3 regions of the Sporomusa sp. 246TCP1 genome follow, and region 1 is predicted to be linked to each of the others. Evidence: riboswitches for the same ligand, from Rfam matches in the RefSeq annotation. Region 1 holds a riboswitch; each other region holds the start of a gene.
What was found. A riboswitch is a leader RNA that binds a small molecule or an ion and turns the genes downstream of it on or off. The one in region 1 is predicted to bind cobalamin.
Positions count from the first base shown of each region.

Region 2: another riboswitch for cobalamin. It lies ahead of AC1ECB_RS10790 (hypothetical protein); the one in region 1 lies ahead of AC1ECB_RS10015 (sirohydrochlorin cobaltochelatase).
Region 3: another riboswitch for cobalamin. It lies ahead of cobT (nicotinate-nucleotide--dimethylbenzimidazole phosphoribosyltransferase); the one in region 1 lies ahead of AC1ECB_RS10015 (sirohydrochlorin cobaltochelatase).

Region 1 is NZ_CM170492.1:2,029,328-2,032,609, forward strand. It holds gene AC1ECB_RS10010 (adenosylcobinamide amidohydrolase) at 1-912, opposite strand, end outside; gene AC1ECB_RS10015 (sirohydrochlorin cobaltochelatase) at 985-1,878, opposite strand; cobalamin riboswitch at 2,047-2,230, opposite strand; gene AC1ECB_RS10020 (acyl-CoA dehydratase activase) at 2,313-3,080, opposite strand; gene AC1ECB_RS10025 (2-hydroxyacyl-CoA dehydratase subunit D) at 3,092-3,282, opposite strand, start outside.
Region 2 is NZ_CM170492.1:2,238,474-2,241,755, forward strand. It holds gene AC1ECB_RS10785 (ABC transporter ATP-binding protein) at 1-2, opposite strand, end outside; gene AC1ECB_RS10790 (hypothetical protein) at 7-1,650, opposite strand; cobalamin riboswitch at 1,965-2,145, opposite strand; gene AC1ECB_RS10795 (sirohydrochlorin cobaltochelatase) at 2,168-3,118, opposite strand.
Region 3 is NZ_CM170492.1:3,892,921-3,896,202, forward strand. It holds gene AC1ECB_RS18380 (nicotinate-nucleotide--dimethylbenzimidazole phosphoribosyltransferase) at 1-501, opposite strand, end outside; gene cobT (nicotinate-nucleotide--dimethylbenzimidazole phosphoribosyltransferase) at 494-1,534, opposite strand; cobalamin riboswitch at 1,613-1,795, opposite strand; gene AC1ECB_RS18390 (ABC transporter substrate-binding protein) at 1,899-3,065, opposite strand.

The DNA of each region.
Region 1 (3,282 bases):
GCGCAGCGATGCTAAAAAATGTTGTTTGTCAACTGTTCCGTATTCTTGTTGATATTGTTGATAAAGGCTGTCCTCAGTTACGCCGAAGCGGTTCATACGTCGCAGCACACTGTGCTGTTTTTGCGGGGATAAACCGCTCTGACGCAGCAAAGCATCCTTGACGGCTTGTTTGACGGTGCGACCAATCAGTTCTCCCAGTTTGGCATGTTTGCCTGCATCCTCCAAATATAGAGGTGATCCTGGGTTAGTGATCACAATCGTCTGATCTGTTCCTGAGCCGGTAGCCAATCCGGTCGAAAACCGGCTGCCGGCTACCAGTTCCTGCAAGGCTGCTGTTTTGGCCTCAGTGCAAGTCACAAGCGCTCTGGCCATAGTGCCAGCGGGAAGATCGGCATCAATAACTAACATAATATTAATAGTCCCGGCTTTATACGATGCCGGCTTTTTGCCAGGAGTAAAATACGATGCCGGATCGCCGACCCGCCCGCCGTTGCCTTCCACACCGCCGGTAGCGATGGCAGTTACGGTAAGCGACTGATAGCTTTCAGACTGTATCACAGCATTCTCCATCGATGCAGCTGTACCCATACTGGTCACTTTGCCGGGATTCAAGCCCAGCTGTCCGGCCACTTGCTGCATATATTGAGGGTAGTTTGCACCGGTTACACCAATGGCGCCTTTCATATCATGATTAAACACTGCCTTAAGATCATGCCGGATGCCACCGTTGATCACTGAAGTGCTCAATACATCCCGCGGAGCATGGAAAGCCACGATCAGACTGGTACCCTGCCGATATACCTTATCCCCGGTCGATAAGGTAGACACAGGTATTTGATCACTACCCAAACAGGGAATAGCGCCACTCCACAAAATAATAACCACCAGCAGCCCTTGTAACCACTTTTTCATTGTTTTCCTCCCTCGTACGATTACTTGCAAAATCAACGATGATTGTCAGTCAGACCGCTCTCCTGCCCCGGGTCAACAATGACTCGCATGACCCTGACTGTGGCAGTGACCCTTGCTGCAGCAATGAACATGTCCATGGTGCGGATGAGCCATGGCGGCTTTGAGATGAGCTATATAGATATCTTGAATAGCTGTATTTTCACCTAAGCCACTAAAATATACCTCAACCGCAAAGCCTGCCGCTACTAGCTGTGATTTAGCTGAATCCTCTTCCTCGCCAGCCATATCATTAGTGGCATGGTCACCGGCTACCAGCATAAATGGCATCAATGTAACCTTCTTTACCTGTTTCTGTTTGAGCTTGCTGATAATTCTGGCTAGTGACGGATATCCTTCCACCGTATAAATATACGTATTTGTAAATCCGGCATCTTCAAGCTTTAATTGAAGCACACCATAGGCGGCATTGGCCGGATGCATCCCGCCATGTCCCATAAGTACAACAGCATGTGCCGAATCCGCTGCCGACAATTGAGCTGCCAGCGCTTTTATGGCAATTTCGTAATCATCAGGATGGTTGTCCTGCCCCATGGCGTAGAGCAGCGGACGGCCTAACCGGATTTTTTCAAAAACCTTCTCATGGGTATAATGACTAACAATTCTTCGAATCTTTTCATATTCAGCCCCTGGCACAATATGCAGCGGCTGAATATATACTTCCTGAACCCCTTCAGCCTGAAGCCGCTCTAAGGCTTGTGTCTCATTAGCAATCTGAATCCCGTCACGTTCGGCCAAAATCCTGATAACAGTTCGCGAAGTAAAAGCCTGCCGCACCTCATATTCAGGAAAAGCGGCACGAATGCGGTTTTCCACGCTCTCGATATTTAGCTTCAAGGACTCTGGATAAGAAGTGCCAAAACTAACAACAATGATAGCTTTTTTTTTCGCAGCTTGTTCTTGCGTCATACATTATCTCCTCATTTCTTGTAATAGTAACTAAATAAACCCCTCTCTGAAATTCAGAAAGGGGGTTTATTTTTAATAGAGTTCGTTTTCTATGGTTATCCCTGCCTTGCTACAGCGGTTCCAAAAAGCTCTCTCCATAATCCCCTCCTCATCGCTCGTGAGTAAATAACGGTGATTGACAGACAGGCAGTTCTCCTGGCTCTGGCTCATAGTTTACCCAACCCTTCCCAAGACACAGTAGTCTCAGTGGCATACCTTGGGTTAACTCCCCATTACAGTGGCGGGACCGCGCCGGTATTTCACCGGTCTTCCCTATTAAGCCCCGTAGGGCACCTGGCTCGGCAATATTTAGTTGTTATTCGTCATATTATCATTAATACTATACCCTCTTGGCAGGTATTGTCAATAACAATTAGTAACAAGCAGAGTGAACATTACATCAAAGAACATGCCGCGCCATAGGCAACTGTGAATTGGGGATAGGATAGAACATTAACATCTCTAAAAATTTCATCTTCAATGGCGGATGCAAGTCCGCCATTATTTGCCGAACCGCCATCAAGATACAAATCGTCCTCAATTTCTTGATTTCCCAGCATACCAGCTATGCGTCTGGCAATCGATTCATGCAATCCCCTAATGATGTTCTCCTTTTTTGTCCCTTTGGCTAAAAGAGATACGATCTCGCTTTCTGCGAAAACCGCACACGTACTGTTGAGGTTGACAGAAGCATCAGCATTGTCAGCTAATGCCGCAAAATCATAGATGGGGGTGTCCAAAATACGCCCAGCCATTTCAAAAAACCTCCCGGTTCCAGCCGCACATTTATCGTTCATTTTAAAATCACTAAGTTTTCCATCTTCAGAAATTCGGATAATCTTTATATCCTGTCCACCAATATTAATCACTGTACGCGCTTTTTTACCGCTTAATAAGTATACTCCCCAAGCATTGGCGGAGACTTCATCAATGACGGTATGTGCCTGCGTTATCAGATTCTTGCCATACCCGGTGACAGACATACCTTCAATATCCTTTTTCTTTATCGCCAGATCAGTCAGGCCATCGTCAATTAATTTGAGGGCCAATGCTTCCTGTCCCGGCGCTGTTGGTACTACTTTTTTCCACAGTAGTTCTCTATCTTTAACAATTACAGTTTTTATGGCGGTGCTGCCAAGATCAAGGCCAATTTTAAATTCCATAGTTATCTCCCCTACTTTAATGTTTGTTTAAAAGCTTCTAGACGGGTCAGAATGTTTTGGCTGTCTTCTTTCACATAATCAGTTTCAATCTTGAGAAACTTGCTGCCGCTTGCTTTTAATTTAGCTTCAATTGTAAAGCTCTCAATATCATACGGATGACAACCCTTTAATACATGAAAAATAATTCCGTTTATATTGTGGC
Region 2 (3,282 bases), 210 kb from region 1:
ATCTCGTCAGTCCCCCCCTACTCTGGCTAATCGTTTACCTAAGGCTGTGCCACAGGCAGCGCCGACTACTGTATAGATAAATCCGTTAATGCTCAAAACCAAAGCAATATACCAGGCAGCATAATACATGCGATACAAAAATGCCATAGCCTGCAATCCTACATATGTTGAAATAGTATCAGCCACGCCACAGCTAATAGCCAAAAGCACGATTTTGCCCCAGGGTATGCTTTCATCTTCCCGTTTTTGCAGCCAGCCATACATCCCGCTGCCATAAATCAAAAGCTCCAGCAAGAGCGCCTGCATACCATAGTTCAACAAAATAATGGGTGAAATTTGTCCAAAAGCCAGCATACCTAAGAGCATGCGGACAAGGGTCATAAGTGCCACTACACCCGGGCGGGGAATTAAGATAACCAGTGCCACCACCATCATATAGAGAAATACACCATTAAATAGGCCGGTAATCAAAAAACCGAACGGCCCCAGTAGAATATGAAAAAAATCATTTAGCAAGGTTGACGGAACATTAACTACCGCAAACGCAGCCGCGCCAAATAAAGCGATGGTTACCAGCCAGCGTGTTTTTAACACCGTCAGCACTTGTCGCAAACGTCTAAGTGCCACAAACAGACCTGCCAGTACCATTAGTGTTGCCATACTGACCACTACCAGCGCCTTGTTGTCTTTTTTTACAATAATAAGCGGCACTTCACACACCAGCGGCGGCTTTATTCCGTCTTGTAGTTCTGCTTGAAGAATATAAGTACCACCAGTCAAATCACGTTCATCTGCATATACCGGTATCTGCAGACGTTGCCAGGAGTCACCATTTAAGGCTGTAAAAGCTTCTAAAAAATTTTTTTGCCGGTCCAGTGCTCCGCCATTTACATCTTCATTGGTTGAGCCAGGAGTAAACAAGCCGTTCACCGGCTGATGACTGGCTGCATCCAACAGCCGGACAGTAACAACAGCCAGCTTCTGCACCCCGGACGGATTTACAATATCCACTCCCAAATGCGTTACCGGGTGAATGGCTTCAATCTCCTGATTAGAGGCGCCTTTGCCGACGACTAGATTTTTGTAATAGTCCCATTGCCGGTCTCGTAATACTAAGACGTTGCGACCCATACGGTCATCTGTTTTGCCGTCTTTATCCAAAGGTAAAACAATACCTGCCATGGTTACAGGAGCGGCAGCTTTACCGGTACCTACCTCTACATTAATCGGCACCTGCTGCGTAATTTCTCCGGCTGTAACAGCAGCTGTATACTTACCAGGCGGCAGCTCTGATGCCACTTGAAAGGACAGTAAGTCATACCACTGGCTGTAACCGCCTGCCAGCAGTTCTTGCCTTGTTAAAACATAATGGTCTGCTTGTTGGTTTATCTCCCAATTTTCCTGAGAACCAGCAGGCTTAAAACCCGGCGGCAGGCTGATAGTTATGACTATCGCTTTATCGGCTGAATCGCGGTTTTCAATACTAAAAAGCGCTGCTGCTTGCGTACCAGGAGTCACAGAATCCCTGACTTTCCCGAGATAATAGGGAAATTGACAGGAAAAAGACAGGCCATGCTGGGCCTGACCAGTAATTGTCAGCAATACAAACAGCACTGTTACTAAACCGGTCAGTGCTTTTTTGATGGGCAAATGCTTTCCCCCTTTTTTAGCGATAAAAAAATGCAGCCCCTGTATTTTTTAAGGGATGCATTTTTTCTTTTATCGTCGTATAAGCAGCCTCCTTGCATAAATTCTATTATTTATGTCATAGCAGAATTGAAAAAAGAAAGGGTCAATATTGACCCGCGCCAACGGCGCAAAGTTCTTAAGGAGCGTAAAGAAAATGGACTAAAATATTAAAACTCCTGGCCGTGGAAGGTCAGGAGTAATAACCAGTAAACGAATTAAGCTAGGTACACTTTGAAAGTGCCTACTAAATCCCCTCCCCATACCTCGTGGGTAACACGGTGATTGTCAGATAGGCAGTTCTCCTGACTTCGGATCAATGCTTGCTTAAACCTTCCCAGGACGATCATCCCAGTGGTATATCTTAAGCTTGCTCCCCGTTACAGTGGCGGGACCGCGCCGTCATTTAAACGGACTTCCCTATTAAGCCTTTAAGGCACCTATCTCGGATATATTTAATTTTCCATAAAAAAATTTGTGTCTAATTAATAACCGGAATGGCCGGACGATCTTTGCTTCTTTCGGTATAAGCTCCGGTAATAGCATCTTTTACATGTTGTACATAGATATCTTGAATGCCAACATTTTCACCGAGTCCATGAATATAGGTTTCTACTTTGAATCCAGCGGCGATCAACTGTGATTTAAAGGATTCCTTATCGTCACCAGCCATATCGTTATTTGCATGATCGCCGGCAACCAACATAATTGGCATTAAAGTAACTTTTTTAATTTTATTGTCTTTTAATTCCTTAATCACATTTTCAATGGTAGGATAACCCTCTACTGTGAATACAAAAACATTTTTTAAACCCGCATCCTGAATTTTCATTTGAAGGGCTGCATAGGCTGTATTAGAAGGATTTACGCCGCCATGACCCATTAGGGCAATTGCTTCACCTTTTCCTAATTTAGGGAATTGAGTTTGCATTGCTTTAATGGCAATCAAATAATCATCCGGTTTTTCACCCTCTTGTCCGGTGTAGTACAGGACCGGGCGACCAACGGAAATTTTTTCAAAGGATTTCTTATAATTATCAACTACATGCATAAGTTTTGCATATTCATCACCAGCTTCCATATGCAGCGGTTGAATAATAATTTCTTTATAACCATCGGCTTTCAATTTATCAAGTGCCTGTTTTTCTGTATCAAAGTGCAATCCGTCACGATCAGCTAATCGTTTAATAATAATACGAGAGGTAAATGCATGGCGAACTTCATAATCAGGGAATGCAGCTTTAATTTTGTCTTCAACCGCTTCTGTTGTAATTTTACGCGTATCTGCAAAAGTAGTGCCAAAGCTTACAACTAAAATTGCTTTTTTCCCTGCTGTTGCTTCGGCAGCATAGGTTTTTTGTCCAATAATAAGGACCCCAAAACATACTGTCATCAAAAATAAGGTCATCATAATCCAAATGGTTTTTTTCAAAATTCTTCACTCCTTATTTAGTACAAATATTTAGTGGAAATTTACAGAGAACTCAATTCACCTCCATATTGAAATAATAAGTAGACTTACCTCTTGCGTATTGGTTTATTTATATCATAGCAGAATTGTAAAAAGAAAGGGTCAAAAATGACCCGCGCAAAAAA
Region 3 (3,282 bases), 1.9 Mb from region 1:
GATCACCTGGCAGCCGCGCGCAATCTCTGCTTGTGCTATTCTTACTCCCACTTCAATGGCTTGTATCGCTTGTTCGCGAGTCATAGCCGGACCTTCGGTACTATTGCGGCTGCCATAAGCCAGCTTTTTCCGGCATACTACCGGCGAGTGCGGCAGGTCGGCTGCAACACCAATATCTACCATAATTAGTCTGGCCTGAACATGGGCGGCAAACACCTGGATGGGCGCCTGCCCCTGACAAAAGCCGGTCAGTCGAGCTGCTGTTGTCAGTTGCTGTTGGTCAGTTGCAATTGCTATGCCATTATCAGCGGCCATAATAATGATGCTTTTTTCCAGCGCCCGTGGCCGTGGATTGCCGCTAATTCCTGCCAGCTTACAGGCAATGTGTTCAAAGGAATGCAGACTATTTAACGGCTTGGTCAGATTATCGACCCGCCGCTGACACCGTTCCATCGCTATACTATCAAGTGGTTTTATGGCTGCAATTAGTTCTTCAAGCATTGGCTTTGCCTCCCCTATTATTTAGCAGCTTAATGGCCACATAGAGCATATCGACAACCATTGAAGCCCCAATACCCTCCCCTAGCCGGACTCCCAGCTCCAGGCAAGCTTCTAACTGAAGCTGACGCAACGCAATAATATGAGCCGGTTCACCGGACAGGTGCGACGCAAACATATACTCTTTGCTCAGAGGATGAATGGCATTGGCGATTAAAGCCGCCGCCGTCGTGTTGAGCCCGTCAATGACGACAGCGCAGCGGTTGGCGGCTGAGCCAAGAATTACGCCGGCTAATGCACCTAGTTCAAATCCACCCACTTTGGCTAGAACATCTAATCCATCCTGAGGATTCGGTTTATTCACAGCTAAAGCCTGACCGACAATGTCCATCTTGGTTTTAAGGCGGCTGTCTGATATCCCGGTGCCCCGCCCGGTAACTTTCTCCGGAGCGAGACCGGTGAATGCTCCAACAATGGTAGCGCTGGACGTGGTATTACCAATGCCCATTTCCCCCAGGCAAAAACAACTATAGCCATGTTTCACCCGGTCATTAACAATATCAATGCCTGTTTCCACTGCTTGGATGGCCTGCTCACGCGTCATCGCCGGGCCTGCGGTAAAATCCTGTGTGCCATAGGCAATCTTGCGATGCCACAGTCCCGGAACATATGACAGATCGCCAGCAACGCCCATATCAACCACAACCATATCAGCACCGCAGAAGTTCGCAAAGGCATTGGCACTTGCACCTTGGGAGATAAGATAATTGGCTGTCATATGAATTGTTGTTTCTATCGGATAGGCACTCACCACTCGTCTGGCTACCCCATGGTCAGCTGAAGCTACCACCATACAAGGCTTAGGCAGTGCCGGATTCAGCTCGCCTGTTATCCCCGCATACTGCTCAACCATATCTTCCAATCGTCCCAGGCTGCCTGCTGACTGTAACACACCTGCCAGTCTAGTCTTTACCTGATCTTTAATTACTGTATCCGGCCTCATAATTTTCGCTACTGTTGCTTGCAGTAAACTCATAATAACCTCCATTATTTCTCTGATTCAAAAACAAAAGGCTTTTTTGGTTAAGCCCAAAAAAGCCTTCTTGTCCATGAAGGATGGTTGCGGTATAAGGCAGGTCTCCTGGCTCCCAGTTCATTAACTCTTACGCCTTCCCCTTGACGAGTGGCCGTGTAAGATCTCCCTGGTACAGTGGTGGGCCCGCGCCTATGTATAGTCTTCCCATACTCAGACTTCCCTATTCTCCCCTTAAGGGGCACCTTAGCCGAAAAATATGTGTATTTTTATGGTCATTATAACAGACGGCCTTACTACCGTCAATAAACTTATAAAAAATAAGCAGCCACTTAACTAAGTGACTGCTTATTATGTGATTAACCGTTTACGGTTTTACAGTGGCTTTAAACATTTGCTTGCCATCTTTCATCTCAATGATGACGGCATTTTTTACAGCATCATGGGTGGCATTTAAGGTGGTCGAGCCAGTTACGGTCATAAAATCCTTAGTCGCAGCTAATGCTTCGCGAATTTTAGCCGGCTCAGTGCTGTTGGCACGTTTAATGGCATCAATTAACACATTAGCAGCATCATAACCAAGTACTGCCAAGGCGTCAGGTGCCTGGCCATACTCTTTTTTGTAGGCCTCAACAAAGGCTTTGGATTCGGCGCTGGTGTCATCCACAGAGTAATGATTAGTGAAATAGGTATTATCTAAGGCCGCCGGAGTACCGATTTCTACTAATTTCGGTGAATCCCAGCCGTCGCCGCCAACCATAGGAACAGTAATCCCCATTTCACGGGCTTGTTTAACAATTTTACCTACTTCTTCATAATATCCCGGTACATACAGAATGTCAGCATTGAGTGCTTTGACCTTGGTCAAAATGGTTTTGAAGTCCTGGTCTTTTTGCAGATAGGCTTCTTCGGCAAGTACTGTACCGCCGCCTTTTGTAAAGGCATCCTTGAAGAAAGCAGCTAAGCCTTTGCTATAATCACTGCTGTTATCAACTAAGATTACAGCTTTTTTGAGTTGTAAGGTATTAAGTACAAAGTTAGCACCAACAGTACCCTGGAAGGGATCAATGAAACATACCCGGAAGGTATAGTCTTTTACTTTATTGGTTTTTTCATCAACAGTTACCTTGGGGTTGGTGGCACCTACTGCCAGAAAAGGAATTTTGGTTGCTTCAGCTACACTGGAAGCAGCAATGGCATTTGAGCTGGCAAACATCCCGGTAATAGCAACAACTTTATCTTGGGTTGCCAGTTTAGTCATCGCATTGGCAGCCTCTGAGGGCTCACTTTTGTTATCAGCAACAATCGCTTTAATCTGTTTGCCAAGTACACCACCTTTGGCATTGGCTTCTTTAATCGCCATTTTGGCACCATTGGCTGACGAGGTACCCATGGTGGCATTACCACCAGTCATTTCATTTAATACACCAATTTTGATTTCATTAGATGATGTACCGCCACAGCCGGCTAAAACACCGGTAATTAGCAGTACTGCTGTTAGCACAGCTACCATTTTTACACTTGACCTACTCATTTTGTAAATTTCTCCCCTCTTTTTTGGCCACAATACCTTGCCTTGCATCTCCAATCCCCGCATAAAGTGAGCCTGATAACGGCACTCTCCAACGAATGGTTTCAGGCTCAGGAAATGTTGGCCTTCCAAATACTATAAAAAGTATCCTGTCTAAATACTTTTATAGTATTTTTTTAACCTTGTTTACTATAGTTCTACATTATATTACATCCGCCGA